Regions from separate parts of the Bacillus sp. GW823-FHT06A10 genome, predicted to be linked through region 2. Evidence: riboswitches for the same ligand, from Rfam matches in the RefSeq annotation. Region 2 holds a riboswitch; the other holds the start of a gene.
What was found. Region 2 has a riboswitch for cyclic di-GMP ahead of AC1Q8M_RS01675 (SpaA isopeptide-forming pilin-related protein). Riboswitches for the same ligand answer to the same signal wherever they lie in the genome.
Positions count from the first base shown of each region.

Region 1: it holds a riboswitch for cyclic di-GMP, as region 2 does, so the genes downstream of both, AC1Q8M_RS24475 (methyl-accepting chemotaxis protein) here and AC1Q8M_RS01675 (SpaA isopeptide-forming pilin-related protein) in region 2, are expected to answer to the same signal.

Region 1 is NZ_JBXAHT010000004.1:146,662-151,986, reverse strand. Features, by position in the region: gene AC1Q8M_RS24480 (non-ribosomal peptide synthetase family protein) at 1-1,380, opposite strand, end outside; gene AC1Q8M_RS24475 (methyl-accepting chemotaxis protein) at 1,518-3,260, opposite strand; cyclic di-GMP riboswitch class I at 3,395-3,479, opposite strand; gene AC1Q8M_RS24470 (anaerobic C4-dicarboxylate transporter family protein) at 3,762-5,075, shown strand; gene thiE (thiamine phosphate synthase) at 5,192-5,325, opposite strand, start outside.
Region 2 is NZ_JBXAHT010000001.1:310,940-316,264, reverse strand. Features, by position in the region: gene AC1Q8M_RS01675 (SpaA isopeptide-forming pilin-related protein) at 1-3,122, opposite strand, end outside; cyclic di-GMP riboswitch class I at 3,182-3,274, opposite strand; gene AC1Q8M_RS01670 (TetR/AcrR family transcriptional regulator) at 3,447-3,983, opposite strand; gene AC1Q8M_RS01665 (hypothetical protein) at 4,315-4,698, shown strand; gene AC1Q8M_RS01660 (CPCC family cysteine-rich protein) at 4,772-5,038, opposite strand; gene AC1Q8M_RS01655 (hypothetical protein) at 5,035-5,325, opposite strand, start outside.

The DNA.
Region 1 (5,325 bases), on a different contig from region 2:
TGCTACTTGTCGAACAAAAATTGTTGCTAATGCCAAGATCGAAGTTGCTTTCACTTTATAGATTGCATTTGCAAATGCTTCTACAGACAATCGCTCTTCCTCTAATAATACATACAAGTTTCCTCCGCAGAATAAAGAAGCAAATAACTCCCATACAGAAGCATCGAAACTAAAGGAAGGAAATTGGGCAAATACATCCTCTTCTGTCAATTCATATTGCTTTTGCATCCAAGTGTACAGATTAACAACGCCTCTATGTGCTAACATCGTTCCCTTTGGATTCCCTGTTGAACCAGATGTATAAATCATATAAGCTACATCATCACAATGAATAGACAACTTTACATCTATATCTTCACAAGTTTCACTATCATACATTGAAACTGTTTGAACCCCATCACATGTTATAGGTGTCTCTTTCATCAATATAACTTTCGCTTGGCTATCTTGAATAATGTACTGTATTCTACTTTCCGGATAATCTGGATCAATCGGAACATACGCTGCACCAGCTTTTAATATAGCTACCATACTTACTACTGTGTCTATGCTACGTTTCATAAATATTCCAACATAGTCTCCTAATTGGACGCCGTTTTTAATTAACATATGAGCTATTTGATTACTTTTTTTATTTAGCTCCTCATAAGTTAAAGTACCTTCCCTTGAAGATAAAGCTATACGATTTGGAAATTGAGTAACAGTATTATAGAACATATCGATGATACTTTTCTCAGGATATACCGCTTTCGTATCATTCACTTGACTATAAAGTGCCATCTCGGCCTCTGTAATAATATTAAAATTATTTATATGATTATTCTTATTTTTAGATACACTAATTAAAACACCTTGTATTTGCTGTACATAACGAGTAATCGTTGTTTCTTTCCAATTAATACTATTAAATATTATTTCTACACTTTGCATATTTTTACTAAATACAAATTGTAATGTACTCGTGTCTTGTAGCTCATAATATGTTTCACCAATAATAATAGGTGACATTTCATATAATGTATTACCGTTTTGAAACTCTTCTATTTCTTCCTCATTCATTTCTTTAATTTGTTCCAGTTGCCCTTCAATCTGTAAATTCAAACTTTCATAGGAGAGAAAATTAGAAACTTCAATAGTAATTGGAAATAAACTTCCTCTTACATGATAAAGCACGACAATATGTTTTTCTTTAGAAATATGATATAACCACGTTGCAGTCGCTCCTATTAAATCTACAATGTGAGTCAAATTTGGAAATAGTTCAGTTTTCCTTTTTATCCTAAGTTCCGTTCCTTGCACATCTTTAGGTATTTTAATACTTCCTTCTACTTTCCCTAAAAATTCTTTTACCATCTCATTATAAGAAATTGCTAATTTCATATTTATGTAAATTCCTCTCTTAAATATAATAAAGGTGTGAAAATTCACACCTTTTTCATCCCTTATTAACGGGCAGATTCGTTCAATTCATAATCAGTAGCGGAGATATCCCCTTTGATTAGAATTGAACTTTCTCCTTATTCGCTTTTAAACTCACCAATAAGCTCTTGTAATTCCTGAGAAAGCCAACTTAAAGAAGTCGCTAATTCTGCAATATCTTGTACTGATATTTCTTGCTCTTTCATGCTTTCTTCAACATTACTACTGCTGTTGGCATAAGTATTTGCAATATGTGATAATTCATTTACGACTTGAACGATATTCTGGCTATTTTGTAAAATGTCACTCGAATTACCCGAAACAGCTTTTACTTGATCTGTAACAGATTGCGCTGATTTGGAGATTTTTTCGAAGAAATCTCCACTACTTTGAACAAGTGAAATTCCAGTTTCTACTTCTTTTGAACCTTTTTGCATTGAAACTACAGCATCTTCTGTCTCAGCTTGTGTTTCACCAATTAATTTCGCTATATCTTTAGCAGACGCTTCCGTTTGTTCTGCTAATTTTCGTACTTCATCAGCAACAACTGCAAACCCTCTCCCAGCTGCTCCAGCACGTGAAGCCTCAATAGAAGCATTTAAAGCTAATAAATTTGTTTGATTTGAAATACCTGTAATTACAGTTACGATATCACTAATTTCTTTTGACCTTGTTTCTAACGAATAAATGATGGAAGATAAATCTTGTACTGCATTTTGAATTAAACTCATTTGATTAATAATTTGTTCAATCACTTCATTACCTTCAATTGAATGTTGCTCCATACCTTCAGAAGCAACCGCAACTTGTTTCGCAGCCCCAGTTATCTCTTCTACCTTATCTTCCATTCCATGTACAATCCCTAAACATTGTTGTACTGAAGTTTTTTGAGACTGTGCCCCTACTCTTAAACCTTCAATAGAACTTGCAATCTCTTGAACTGCCATGCTGTTTTCCTCTGTACTCGCCGACAATTCTTGTGAAGAAGAAGAAACTTGCTCAGCAGTTTGCCTTACTTTATCTATAATCCCTTTAAACTTTTCAATCGTGTTATTGAAATAAACATTAATAATTCCAATATCATCTGGTCTTTCTTTTAATTTAATACTCAAGTCACCTTCACCAATTTTACGTAACCCTTCTCGTAAATCTTTTAATGGCGCTAATGAGTGACGCACGATAAAGAATTGAGTAATAGTCGCAATCGCTAATGAAATAATGATAAAGAGTAAGCCCTGTATCATAAACTTCTCTTTTGTAATAGGAACAATGGAAGCATCTAAGTCAGCCGCAATAATTGCAACAATATTGTTTTCTCCATCTGTAATTGGTTCTAATATTGTCACCCACGAACCTATTTCATCTTCATATACTTCTGTCATTTGGGCCTTTTTCGTATCAATGACTTTATCGTATGCCTTCATCCAATGAGCGGGTTGTTCATAATAATCTCCCGGCTTTATAGGGAACGCTTTTGTTAACTCTGTAGTCAAACCAACGAGTTGTAATTCTCGCTTTTCATTCGGCTTTGCTCCTGTAACATACGTTTGTCCAACACTTTTCAATTCTTTTGACACTTCATCTAATTTCTCTGTTAACTTTTCTTTTTTCACTTTTTCGGCTGTAGGATCTTTCGCCATGTCTCTAACTAATTCTACATCCAATTTTTTCAATACTATTTCTCCTGTTTCAATAGACTGCCTTTCAAATAAAGACATCATACTATTTTGAAACATGTTGAAACTTAGTGCACCCATACTTCCAACAAGTGTCAAAATAACTAATACGGTTAATAAGACGTTCTTTTGAAGGAACGATAACTTATGCCAATATTTTTTCATTAATATCCACCTTCCTTAATTAACATAAACAAAAAAACAAAATATATGAATATTTTGTTTGAAAATGTTTCTCAATATGTTCGAGAATAAAAAAAAGCCAATGTAAAAGCATTGGCCAAGACCAACCCTATCCGTCCGGTAACTGGCTAGCGTAGCCTTTCGACCTTAGCTCCTGTAGTTTTGCGTCCTCATGTTTCCATCAGTTTGCCTTTCTCGCTGAACGAGTTGAACGATATGGGAGTTCTATGAGAATTAATTTATTCTCTTTCAAAGATTACAACATATAAATCAAAATGTCTACTTATTTAGAGATATAAATACAAATTTTCGATGCATTGCTTTTTCAAAATAATTTCAAAAAGTACGTGAATGTTACTTTTTTTGTGTTATATAATAAAAAATGTATAAACAACAAGGATTTCTTCGGGTATTTATTTAATTTTCATTCAAATTAAACTATTCGAATATATCTTAACTAATGAATTTCGGAGGTAGTTTATCATGTTTTGGCTACAATTTCTTACCTTGTTACTCTGTATTTTTATTGGTGCACGCCTAGGCGGAGTTGGTTTAGGAGTAATGGGTGGAGTTGGTATGGCAATACTCGTTTTTGTCTTCCACTTACAACCAACCGCGCCTCCTATCGATGTAATGCTTATGATTTTGGCAGTAATTACTGCTGCTGGTGCTTTGCAAGCTGCTGGAGGAATGGACTATCTTGTTCATCTAGCTGAAAAGGCATTACGAAAAAATCCAAAGCGTATTACTTTTTTTGCTCCAATTGTTACTTATTTATTCACACTATGTGCAGGTACTGGTCACGTTGCCTATTCTGTACTTCCTGTTATTGCAGAAGTCTCTCGTGAATCGGGGATTAGACCGGAACGCCCAATGTCGATTGCCGTAATCGCTTCTCAACAAGCAATTACAGCTAGCCCAATTTCAGCTGCCACAGTTGCTCTTTTAGCAATGTTAGCTGACTATAAAATCACTTTATTAGATATTTTAAAAGTGAGTATTCCTTCTACTTTCATTGCTTGTATGTTAGCAGCATTCGTTGCTAGTAAGATGGGACAAGAATTAAATGAAGACCCTGAATACTTAAAACGATTAAAAGAAGGAATGATTCCTAAGCTTGAAGAGAAAAAAGAATTTGTAGGTGTAAAGGGCGCAAAATTATCAGTTATCCTTTTCCTTGTAGGAACCTTCCTTGTTGTACTTCTTGGTTCATTTGAAGCACTTCGTCCAGGATGGATAGTTGATGGGAAGTTAGCCCGTCTTTCCATGCCGAACACAATTGAGATGGTTATGTTAACTATCGCGGCTCTTATTATTATTTTCTGTAAACCAAATGTAGAAAGCATTGTGTCTGGTAACGTCTTTAAAGCAGGAGCAACAGCAGTTGTTGCTATTTTCGGTATCGCTTGGATGGGAGATACTTTCTTTAATGGAAACTTAAATATGATTCAAGGATCCATTCAGCATTTAGTAACAAGTGCACCTTGGCTATTTGCCATCGCACTATTCATTCTATCTATTTTACTGTACAGCCAAGCAGCAACAGTACGTGCCTTAATGCCACTTGGACTATCCCTTGGTATTCCACCAGCACTACTGATTGCGATGTTCCCTGCAGTAAACGGATATTTCTTCATTCCAAACTACGGGACAATCGTTGCTGCCATTAACTTTGACCGTACCGGTACAACAGGTATTGGTAAATACGTATTAAATCATAGCTTTATGATTCCAGGCTTAATTGCAACATTTACTTCTATCGGAATTGGAATGCTCTTAATTTCAATTATGTTTTAAAGAAAAAGCACAAACCTTTATTTAAAAAGGTTTGTGTTTTTTTAATCAAACGTTTGTTTAAATTTTTTGGGCAGTCTACTTCTCGATGTAGCACTTAAAATACTACATGTCCTTTTCTACAAACTTCTCTTTACTTCTTCAGCTAATTTTCTCGTACTTTCATATGCAGATTCAGCTAAACTAATTGCTGAAACAACTGAAATACCATCCGCACCCGCTTCTATAACTGCCGCTGTATTTTCAATTGTAA
Region 2 (5,325 bases):
TTTGTTATCTCTACATTCCCTGTATCCACCATTTCATTTTCTACTTTTAATGATAGAACCTCGGTCATGCCTTTTTTGATTTCAAATGATACTGGTTTTTCTAGCTTTTTATAACCAGGTAAACTTTCTACCTCTACTAATTCATACTTTCCTACAGGTAAATCTGAAACATTTGCTTTTCCATCTTTATCTGTCGTTACTTTTGTAACTTCATTCCCCTTTTCATCTTGGACGATGAATGTTACTCCCGCTAACGGTGCTTTATTATCTTTATCTATCTTTGTTATCTCTACATTTCCCGTATCTACCATTTCATTTTCTATTTTTAATGATAGAACTTCAGTCATGCCTTTTTTAATTTCAAATAATACTGGATCTGTTAGTTTCTTATAGCCTGGTAAACTTTCTTTCTCTACTAATTTGTACTTTCCTACTGATAGATCTGAGATTTTTGCTTTTCCATCTTTATCTGTTTTTACTTCCTTTACTACTGTTCCAGCTTCATCTTGCACTTCAAAGACTACGCCTTTTAATGCTTTTTTGTTGTCTTTATCTACTTTTGTAATTTCTACTGAACCTTTATCTAACTGTTCATTTTCTACTTTCAATGATAGGACTGTTGTCATACCTTTTGTAATTTCGAATGATACTGGTTCTGTTAGCTTTTTGTAGCCAGGTAAACTTTTCGTCTCTACTAATTTGTACTTTCCTACTGATAAATCTGAGATTTTTGCTTTACCATCTTTATCTGTTTTTACTTCTGTTACTACTTTTCCTTGCTCATCTTGCACTTCGAAGACTACGCCTTCTAATACTTTTTGACTATCTTTATCTATTTTTGTAATTTCTACTGAGCCTTTGTCTAACTGCTCATTTTCTACTTTTATTACTAAAGCTTTTGTCATACCTTTTGTAATTTCAAATAGTACTGGTTCTGCTAGATTTTTGTAACCTGGTAAGCTTTTCGTCTCTACTAATTTGTACTTTCCTACTGATAGATCTGAAACGTTTGCTTTTCCATCTTTATCTGTTACTACTTTTCTTACTACGTCATCTTTCTCATCTTGGACTTCAAATTCGACACCGGCTAATACTGCCCCGTTTTCTTTGTCCACTTTTGTAATTTCTATATTACCTTTGTCTACCATTGCATTTTCCACTTGTATTGGGAATATGCCGTCCCCTGTTACATTTACTTCGAACTCTGTTTCTTTTAATTGGTAGCCTTCAGGTGCTTTTGTTTCTTTTAAAATATATTTTCCTGGTGCTAACGGTTTAGAGATTGCCTTACCATCTTTATCTGTAACAATATGTTCGACTACTACACCGTCTTTTACTATATCAAACTCTGCATTTGCTAATGGTTTTTCACCATTTTCCGAATCAATTTTCTTTACTTCAATTTGACCCTTTTGCATAGTATTTTTAATTTCAATTGTTTTTGTTTCTCCAGCTTGAAGTGTAACCTCTACTGGGCTTGTTAATTTTTGATATCCTTCTGGTGCTACTGTTTCATAAACTTTATACGTCCCAGGAGCTAAAGTTTGAGGTACTGAAAAACCTTTTTCGTCCGTTTTCAGTTTTACAACAACTTCATTTGCACTATTTCGAACTTCAAATTCGGCACCTTTTAACCCTTTGTTCGGATTCTCAGAATCTATTTTATGAAGCGATACTGTACCATCTTTTGGAGCTTCAGGCGGCGTAATAGTTACTTCTTTTGATGTTAATGTTTTATCATCAAAATGTAATTCCGCTTTATTAGGAATCTTCTTATCTACGTAAGAAGATAAGTCTGCATTATTTTTAATTTTCGCCTTAATACTAAGGTTAATTATCTGGTCTTCATATGACTTATAGTCAAAACTCTCACCAAATGTAAATGTTACTTCACTTCTTTGTTTATCTATATTTAACGTTCCTTTAGAAGTAATATCTTGGCCATTTTGATCATACACCTTTGCCTCTAATACTTCTAAAACATCTTCTAAATCATCACTAATTACCATAGATGTGTATTTAGGAGGATCGTTCGGTATATGTGTACCAACTTGGTATTGAATAACTTGATCCATTTGTGTTAACTGCTCATTCTCTACAAACTTGCCATTCTCATCAACTATATTTTTTTCAATGCTAGGTGGATTATCGTCACCTGAACCGGTTCCCCCTCCACCACTTACGAATACTTGTCCTACTTTTTCTTCAGTTTTAATATTTTTACCTTCTAATTTCACAGTATTTTTATGAGGCTTTGCAGCAGGATTAGTAATCTTTGTTTTATATCTTAAAATATAACCTTTTGAACTGTCTGGAAACTCAATTGTAAATCCAGTCTTCGTTGCATTTATTTTAATGTTAGATAAATCTGCTGGCTTAATATTTGTTGGTGCATAACCATCTTCAAATACAGCCTCTTCTAATACTACGCTGTCTGTAATTAACTCATGCCCAGGTCCTAATGTATCTGTTAATTTAAGATCTTGCATTTCTGTCCCAGTTGCATTTACATATACAAGCCAATCAGCAATCGAAGGATCTTCTTGATTATAAGAACCCCATTTCAATAGATTATCTGTATTGGGCTGTGGCTTCGGTCTCTCTGTCGTATTACTTACATTTACTTCTTTATTGACGATTTGACCATCAACGTTAAATTCTAATGGAATTTCTTTAACACCATCATATGCTTCTAGACCAAAGTAGAATTCTACGAATAAAGAACCTTTAATGTTATTCTTTCCTTCTACGTAATCACCCATAGTACATGTTAATAGACCCTTTTTCATCTCACATGTACCAACTGTTTTTCCTTCAGCATCTTTTAAAGGAAAACTCATATTCATAAGGTCTTTTCGAAACTCTTTTGGCATATCAATTGTGAATTGATCTCCACTTTTTATTTTTTCTTTAGCTGACCACTTCACTTCTACTTTCATACCATCTGAGGCTTGATACGGTTCAGATGTCGTGCCATCAGTACGGGAAATATTAATTTCGTCCACTGGACTTTTCATCACAGCAGCTTGAATAACTGGAGCCCACACATTCAGCACTGAAAATAATACTAGAAAAACTAATGAAACCATTGACATATGCCTTTTAGTACTTTTCATTTGCATAGTTCCCTCCTATTTTTTATATTTATATAACAAAAAAAGACCGTCCGGTTGCATCAAAAATGTGCAACCAGACGATCTTAGTAACCAATATGTATTACCGTAGACTCTAAGCTTTGCGGCCTATCCTTTCGAATAGTGTGCTAAAAATATCTTTTATTCTTTTTTTGTTTCATTTTCCTCTTAAACCAAATATTACTATACCGTCTGGACGGTTATAATTCAATACTCTATAAAATTGTTCTATTTTTCTAATAAAAAAAACAATTCACCACTACATTAAATAAGTAATGGTGAATTGTTTTCGCATTATATAGTTCGTATATTCTATTTATATGAATTACTAATAAGAGCTTGAATCACTTTTTCTCTTAACTCGGGGCTTAGTCTGCCAACCCCTAAATATTCCGAATACCATAATCCATCTGCTGCTAATCTAATAATTGTTGCACAAACTGAATCTATCTCATCGTTTTCTATATTCTTTTGCAGTTGCTGAAATGATTGTTGTAATGGCTCAAGTAATTCAGGTTTTAACATGAATGCTGCCATCATACTACTAGACAACTCTTCTGTTCTTCTCTCATTACTTAATCTTTCCTCTACAAAAGAGCGAACCCATCTCCCTTTCCTCTCTGAGTCTTCCGCTACTTTATTGTAAATAGCGCCCTCATTATCCTCTATCCCTCTGACTATCATACCTTCTATTAAAGCTTCTTTATTTGCAAAGTGATACAATAATCCACCTTTACTTACACCCGCCTCTTTTGCCACTGCTTCTAAGGTTAATTTAGCACCCCCTTTACATTGCACAATTTGAGAAGCGGCCGCCAAAATCTTTTGCCGCGTTATGCTGATACTCATTCCTTTTTAAAACCCCATTTCTACTAAATTTATATAAATACGAATCTTATTTTTAATATTGTTGATTACTACTAAGTATTTTCTTTATACAACAAAAGCTGCATTACCTTTGAATTTTTAGTTACTTATTCCATTAAAAATTTCCATATCATTCAATATGATAACATCAAATACATAACATTGACTATACATCTATACTTTTATATTCATCGAAAATATATCCATAAACACGAAATGTATAAAAATTGATTATCCTTATACATCTAATCTATAATTTAAAGAGGTTTATATTTTCATAAAAATAAAGTGAAATTTTATAAGGATGATTCCATTGAAAAAATTTTCTATTAGTTATTTAATATGCTTATTGTTTTTTTCTATCATTGTGAATGTTTTACAGTATACAAGCGTTCCTAATTATGCGGATTCATGGGGGCCGATTTGGGTATCTATTATTATGCTTTCAATTCTTGGAAGTATTCCTGTTCTTATCGGTTGTTTAATAGGCGAATTTTGTTATAGAAAAATAAAAGGAAGTCACGAATTAAAAATCGGTATTCCTTTATTTATAGTGTTAGGTATTTCCTACAATCATTTCTTCTTTATGTTGTTTAACGACCGATATTTTCTATCCTTTAATTTAGAAGCCTTTTTGGAAACAGGCCTACCTATTACGTTATCATCTTTATTATTTTACCTTATAAGACGCCGTTAATTCTTTCATCATTACATAAAAAAATGTTATTACTCTTGTTACATCGAGTAATAACATTTTTATTTAAATCTATTTAACTAATTTGCTTCCAACTAGTATCCTTCACATCTTCGCTAGTCGGCTTTCTAACTGATTTCACAAAACATTCCTCGCAAGCACCAAATGCAATGAAGTTTTTCTGTGCTTGTCTTAACGAGACTTCATTTGCCCCGCCTTCAAAGTCAGGATCGTTAAACTGTACCTCATCATCTTCCCAGTAACATATATTACAAATTTCATATGTACCTGGTGGTTCTTCTTCTATTGTTCTATACCCGCAGCACGGACATGTATATTTCATTCTGTCACTCCATTATTCATTTCTTTTTTCTCCCATATATTCCGGCCCATAAAGAATGTAACAGCGCAAATCATAGTTATTACCATGAAAGTAGTATTAGAATCCTCATATGTAGTTGGAATTCCAACCGTTACAGAAACAATACTAAAAGCTAAAAGTAAATATAATAATAAAGATAGAATATAGCTTAGTTTAAATCGTAAAATGATACCTCTAAACAATAGCTCACCAAGTAGACAGCCACCTAAAATGATAGGTACTCCGAAATATAATGTAAGGACTCCCAT